2 regions of the Kocuria sp. HMSC066H03 genome follow, and region 2 is predicted to be linked to the other one. Evidence: predicted binding sites of a transcription regulator. Region 2 holds the regulator's gene; the other holds the start of a gene.
The links. Region 2 encodes HspR, which represses chaperone genes until heat shock. Its sites were predicted from a motif close to AAGTTGAGTCNNNNNGACTCAACTT; they were not measured.
Positions count from the first base shown of each region.

Region 1 (3,173 bases), 560 kb from region 2:
ACGAGGTGCCGGACCGGATCTCGGACCTGGCCCTGCTCGCGGGAGCCGGCTGGGCGGCGTCGTCCGTGGCGGGCGGTGCTGCCCTGGGGTGGCTGGCCGGGGGCCTCGCGGTGCTCACCGCCTACGTGCGGACCCTGGGTGTGAGCGTGGGGTGCGCGCAGCAGTTCGGCGGGGTGCTGCCCAAGCAGCGGCGCATGTGGCTGCTCCTGGCGGGGATCCTGCTGAGCGCCACCGAGCCGTGGTGGGGGTGGCCGCGCGGGAGCGTCCTGTGGGTCACGCTCGTGCTCGTGGCGCTGGGGTGCGCGCTGACCGTGGTCACCCGGCTGCGGGCCGTGGCGCGCGAACTGCGGGAGAGGGGGTAGGCCGCCGTGGAGTTCGGACTGCTGGGCGGACCCACGTGGTGGTTCCTCGCCGGGCTGCTGGGGTTCCTGGTGCTCGCCACCGTGGTGGCGGAGATGATGTACCGGCGCACGGCGTCGGAAGGGCTGCGGGCCACGCTGCTCAACGTGCGGCAGCGGATCTTCGCGTGGTGGATCATGGTGGCGGTGCTCGTGGGCAGCCTGGCACTGGGGGAGACCGCGGTGGTGCTGCTGTTCCTCGCCCTGTCCCTGCTGGCCCTGCGGGAGTTCGCCAACCTGCTGCCGCCCGGGGAACGGGACCGGAGGGTGCTGAGCTGGATCATGGTGGTTCTCGCCCCGCTGCACTTCTGGTTCGTGTGGGAGCACTGGTACGGGATGTTCGCCATCTTCATCCCGGTGTACGCGTTCCTGTTCCTGCCCGTGCTGCTCGCGCTGTCCGGGCGCACGGAGTCGTTCCTGCACCGGGCCGCCCTGAGCCAGTGGGGGCTCATGGTGTGCGTCTACGCCCTGAGCTACCTCCCGGCGGTGCTGCAGCTGCCCGTGGCCATCCACGAGGGCAGGGCCGCGGCGGACGGCTCCGCCGTGGGCTCCGGTGGCGTGGAGGCGGGCGCGCTGCTGCTGTTCCTCGCCGTGGTGGTGCAGGGCTCGGACGTCCTGCAGTACCTGTGGGGCAAGACCGTGGGCCGGCACCGGATCGCGCCCACCGTGAGCCCGAACAAGACGTGGGAGGGCTTCGTGGGCGGGGTGCTCTCCGCCACGGCTCTGGGGGCGGCGCTGTGGTGGCTGACCCCGTTCACCCCGTGGCAGGCCGGGGTGCTGGCCCTGGTGTCCTGCCTGCTGGGTTTCGTGGGCGGGCTCGTGATGAGCAGCCTCAAACGGGACCGCGGCATCAAGGACTTCGGGGCGCTCATCCCGGGCCACGGCGGGATCCTGGACCGGATGGACTCCCTGGTCTTCGCGGCACCGGTGTTCTTCCACCTCACCCGGTTCTTCTTCGCGGGGTGAGTCCCAGGCCCCCGCGCGTGACCGAGGGCCCGCGGGATCTCCCGCGGGCCCTCGTGGCTCACTCAGTGCGTGCCGGCTGACGCCGGGGCGGTCAGCTCTCGGAGCCCTCGCTGGACTCGGCCTGCTGCTCCTGCTGGCCGTTCTCCAGCACCACGTTGTCCTGGTTCTGGCCCGTGGCCACCTGGATCTTGCGCGGCTGGGACTTGGGGGACACGGGGATGGTCACGGTCAGCACGCCGTTGTCGTACGCGGCGGTGATGTTCTCGGTGTCGATGCCCTGGCCCAGGTTCAGCTGGCGCACGAAGGAGTGGTTGCGGCGCTCGCGCACGATCCACTTGGTGTCCTTCTCTGCGGAGGGCAGGCGGCGCTGCGCGCGGATGGTCAGCAGCTGGCCGTCCACGTCCACGTCCACGCTGGTGGGGTCGATGCCCGGGAGGTCCGCGGCGAGGTAGTAGTTGGAGCCCCGGCGGAAGAGGTCCATGGGCATCTGCTCCAGGCCGTTGCGGGTGGAGAGGACCTGGTTGGCGAAGTTCTGGACCTCGGAGAACGGATCGAAGGTTGCCATGACTGCTGTTCCTTTCCTGTGCGACTCGTCCGCGGTGCGCCCCGGAGCCCCCGTGAAACCGGTGGACGAGGAGCCGTCACGTTCCTTGAGTACCCCTGACTCAACTGCTCATAAATTAGCACTCTTCCCGGCAAGGTGCCAAGGGTTGGGGCATCAAAGTTGAGTGGATTCAGCTCAAGGCGCACGGGGGCCACGTCGGGCCCGAAAGGGTGGGGCGGGCGGCGTCGTCGTTCCTAGAATCGAAGCACCAGAGACGTTCCCAGCAGCAGGAGGACACCGTGCCCAAGGCGGGGAAGAACGGTCGCGCACGTCAGGACGAGATTCCGTCCACGCTGCGGCGCTCGGACGAGAAGGCGCAGGACACGTTCGCGCAGGCGTACGACTCTGCGGAGGACGAGTACCACGACGAGTCCCGCGCGGCCCGCACCGCGTGGGCCGCGGTGAAGCACACCCACGAGAAGGTGGGGGACCACTGGGAGCCCAAGGAGGAGAACGGCCCGTCGGACGCCAGCGCGGAGCAGGGCGGGCTCAACTCCGAGGACACCGCCGGGGGAGTGGATGCGAACGCCTCCAAAGAGCACCTCTACGGGATCGCTCAGGAACTGGACGTGCAGGGTCGCTCGGACATGACCAAGGACGAGCTGGTGGAGGCCATCGAGAAGGCGAACGACAAGAGGACGCGGGACGCGCGGGACTGAGGCCCTACAGCACCCGCCCCAGGAACACCGAGGCGGTGGTGTCCCGGTGGAAGGGCTCCACGGGCTCGTAGCCGCGGTTGCGGAACATCGCGATGCCCTCGGTCATCTCCGGGTTCAGGGAGACCACGGCCGTGCTGGCACCGAAGGAGCGCACCTTGTTCTCGAGGGCTCGGACCAGGGTGCGGGCGTGGCCCCTGCCGCGGTGCTCCGGGGTGACCCAGATCCGGCGCAGCTCCACGCGCTCGTCGTCGATCCGCCGGACCGCTCCGCAGGCGATCACGGCTCCTGTGACCAGGTCCGTCATGAGGAAGAAGTCCCCGTGGGGAGGCGTCACGTCCTCCGGGCCGGAGACCTCGGTGAGCTCGGGGTCGAACCCGCCGTCGATCCGGTGGTCCAGTTCGCTGAAGTACGCGCTCAGGGCCTGCAGGGTGTGCTCGCTCGCGGCCTGACCCTCCACGATGCGGACCGGTGCGGTGGAATTCATCCCACCATGGTGGCACCTCCATGTGCTGTTCACCAGGGATGGTGTGATGTAGCTTTCGTTCG
Region 1 covers NZ_KV807506.1:1,089,459-1,092,631, forward strand. Annotated here, with positions in the region: gene HMPREF2833_RS08275 (CDP-alcohol phosphatidyltransferase family protein) at 1-362, shown strand, start outside; gene HMPREF2833_RS08280 (phosphatidate cytidylyltransferase) at 369-1,364, shown strand; gene HMPREF2833_RS08285 (Hsp20/alpha crystallin family protein) at 1,456-1,929, opposite strand; gene HMPREF2833_RS08290 (ChaB family protein) at 2,208-2,627, shown strand; gene HMPREF2833_RS08295 (GNAT family N-acetyltransferase) at 2,632-3,111, opposite strand; gene HMPREF2833_RS08300 (1-phosphofructokinase family hexose kinase) at 3,173-3,173, shown strand, end outside.
Region 1: a site for HspR is predicted at 2,086-2,110, ahead of HMPREF2833_RS08285 (Hsp20/alpha crystallin family protein). Genes of this name have one in related genera too.

Region 2 (3,173 bases):
ATGATCCCCACCGACGACAGCAGGAACACCAGGTTGCCGGCCACCATCAGCCGGTGGCGCCCCACCACGTCCGAGAGCGGCCCGAGCAGGAACTGCCCGGCCGCCATGCCCACCATGTAGGCGGTCAGACTCAGCTGGACCAGGCTCACGGGCGTGCCGAACCACTGCGCCATCTCCGGCATGGACGCGAGGTACATGTCCGTGGCCATGGGGCTCACCGCCGAGAGCACGCCCAGCGAGCCCACGAGCGCGATCCGGTCCCAGCGCGGCGGCAGCCCCAGCCGGCTGCGGACGGCCCCGGGCCCGCCGGGCGCGGAGGCGTGCGGCTCGTGGTCCTGGGGCATGCGGTTCTCCTGCGCGGCGCGGGTGGCGGGTGCCCCTCCATCGTAGGGTCCGCCCGCCACGCCGTGACCTCCCGTGACGGCCCGCCTAGGATGTCCCTCGATGGAATCCAGCGACCAGACACCCCAGGCTCTCCCGAACGACGCCACCCCGCCGGCCTCCCCCGCCGACGCTCCCGAGGGCACCGCCACGCCCGCGGCCTTCCACCGCCAGCCGTACTCCTTCGTGCGCCGCGGCGACCGGCTCTCCCCCAAGCGCCAGAAGGCGTGGGACGAGCACGCCGGTGAGTGGGTCCTGGACATCCCCCGCGTCATGACCGACACCTCCGTGGATCCCTCGTACCGGCTCGACCACGAGGCGGTCTTCGGACGGACGGCCCCGCTCGTGGTGGAGATCGGCTCGGGACTGGGTGAGGCGATCGTCGCGCACGCCGCCGCGCACCCGGAGCTGGACCACCTGGCCGTGGAGGTGTACAAGCCCGGCGTGGCGGACCTGCTCATGAAGGCCGCCCAGGCGGGGGTGACCAACGTGCGTGTGGCGCAGGCCAACGCCCCCGAGGTCCTGGAGCACATGCTCGAACCGGCATCGGTCCGCGAGCTGTGGGTGTTCTTCCCGGACCCGTGGCACAAGACCCGCCACCACAAGCGCCGCCTGGTCTCCCCCGGTTTCGCGGAGCTCGCCGCGCGCGTGCTCGAACCGGGCGGACTGTGGCGGCTGGCCACGGACTGGCAGGAGTACGCCGTGGTCATGCGCGAGGTCCTGGACGCCGCAGACGCCGAGTTCGAGAACGTCCACCCCGGCCCGGCCGCGGACGACGAGCACCCCGACACCGGATGGGCACCGCGCTGGGACGGCCGGATACTCACGAGCTTCGAGCGCAAGGCCACCGAGGCCGGGCGCGTCCCCCGGGACCTGACCTACCGGCGTCGCTGACCCGGCGGCGAGAAGAGTGCCGACCGGGGCTGTTCGGCCGCTGAGACCACGGATGTGACCCCGTACCCCTCCGCCCCGGGATGCCACGGAGTGGGCAGATGCGCAGGAACCCCGCACCAGCTCGTGGTGCGGGGTTCCATCGTGCCGAGGCACCTCGCTCCGCTCAGGACGCGCTGCGGCTGCGCTTCGTCCCGCGTGCTGACGGGGCACCGGCGGCGCCGGTGTCGCGGCCACCGTGCTCCGGCTTGGCCGGGCGGTACAGCATCAGCGCCTGGGACACCTTGCGCGCGGGCCGGCGGGTGCCGCGGGCGATCCGCACCACGTCCCCCTCGGAGCCCGCGGTGAAGATCATGTCCCGCTCGCGCCGTGCCTCGCGCTCCCGGTCGAGCTCCTCGCTCAGCTCGGTGACCCGGGACTGCAGCGCCTGCACCTGGTTCTCCAGCTGCATGATGCGCTTGATCCCCTCCAGGGACACCCCCTCCTGCGAGAGCTCCTGGATCTGGCGCAGCTTCTGCACGTCCATCTGGGAGTAGCGCCGCGCCCTGCCGGAGGCGCGGGACGGTGTCACGAGGCCCATGCGGTCGTACTGCCGCAGCGTCTGCGGGTGCATGTCCGCGAGCTCGGCGGCCACCGAGATCACGAACACGGGCTGGGTGAAGTCCAGAGCCATCTCAGACCGCCGCCTCCTCGCTCAGGGACGCACGGGGGTCGAAGCCCTCCGTGGCCCGGGCGAACTCGCGCAGGGCGTCCTGCGCGGCGTCGTCGAGATCCGCGGGAAGCTGGACCTGGACGGTGACGATCATGTTGCCCGTGGTGGACCCGGACGTGAATCCCTTGCCCTTCACGCGCATGCGGTGCCCGGAGGACGTGCCCGCCGGGACCTTGAGGTTCACGTGGCCCTCGTCCAGGGTGGGCACCTGAACGGTGGCACCCAGACCGGCCTCGGAGACGGTGACCGGGACGGTGACGTGCACGTCCTGGCCCTCGCGGGTGAAGAACGGGTGCTCCTTGACCTTCACGGTCACCAGGAGGTCGCCGCTGCCGCCCGGACCCGAGTGGCCCTTGCCCGCGATCTTCAGCCGCTGGCCGTCCTTCACGCCCTGCGGGATGCGCACCGTGGTGGTCTGGCCGTTGCCCCGGCGCAGCTTGACCGTGGTGCCGCGGTAGGCCGAGCGCAGCGGGATGGTGGTGGTCGTGTGGATGTCCTCGCCCTTGCGGGGCGGTGCCTGGTACCCGCCGTAGCCGCCCTGGCCGCCGAATCCCCCGCCGGTGCCGAACCGCGGGTCCCCGCCCTGCGCGCCGCCGAACTGCGCGAAGAGGTCCTCGAAGCCGCCACCGCCGCTCGAGGTGGTGTAGCGACGTCGCCCGCCGCCACCGCCGTTGAACAGGTCCCCGAAGATGTCCTCGAAACCGGCACCCCCGGCGCCGCCCGCGGGCCCACCGGCCGTGAAGCGTGCACCCGACCCCATGGCGCGGATGGCGTCGTACTGCTCACGCTCCTCGGGGTCGGACAGCACCGCGTTGGCCTCGGTGATGTCCTTGAACTTCTTCTCCGCGGCCGCGTCCCCCGGGTTCTGGTCCGGGTGGTACGTGCGGGCCAGCTTGCGGTACGCCTTCTTGACGTCCTCCTGTGATGCGTCCTTGGAGACGCCCAGCACGCTGTAGAAATCCTTGTCGATCCAGTCCTGACTGGCCATGACGCCTCCTTCCTGTGAGGTCTTCCGTGGTGTGACTCGGGGCGGGTCCCGTCATGTGGACCCGCCCCGAGGAGTTGCTGCGCCCTACGGCTGCGCCGCGACGGCCACCTGGGCCGCGCGGACCACCTTGGCACCGACCTTGAAGCCCGACCGCAGCACCATGGACACGTGGTCCGGCTCCACCTCGTCGGTGGGCTGCTG
Region 2 covers NZ_KV807506.1:524,811-527,983, forward strand. Annotated here, with positions in the region: gene HMPREF2833_RS05795 (multidrug effflux MFS transporter) at 1-344, opposite strand, end outside; gene trmB (tRNA (guanosine(46)-N7)-methyltransferase TrmB) at 445-1,275, shown strand; gene HMPREF2833_RS05805 (heat shock protein transcriptional repressor HspR) at 1,439-1,945, opposite strand; gene HMPREF2833_RS05810 (DnaJ C-terminal domain-containing protein) at 1,947-2,972, opposite strand; gene HMPREF2833_RS05815 (nucleotide exchange factor GrpE) at 3,057-3,173, opposite strand, start outside.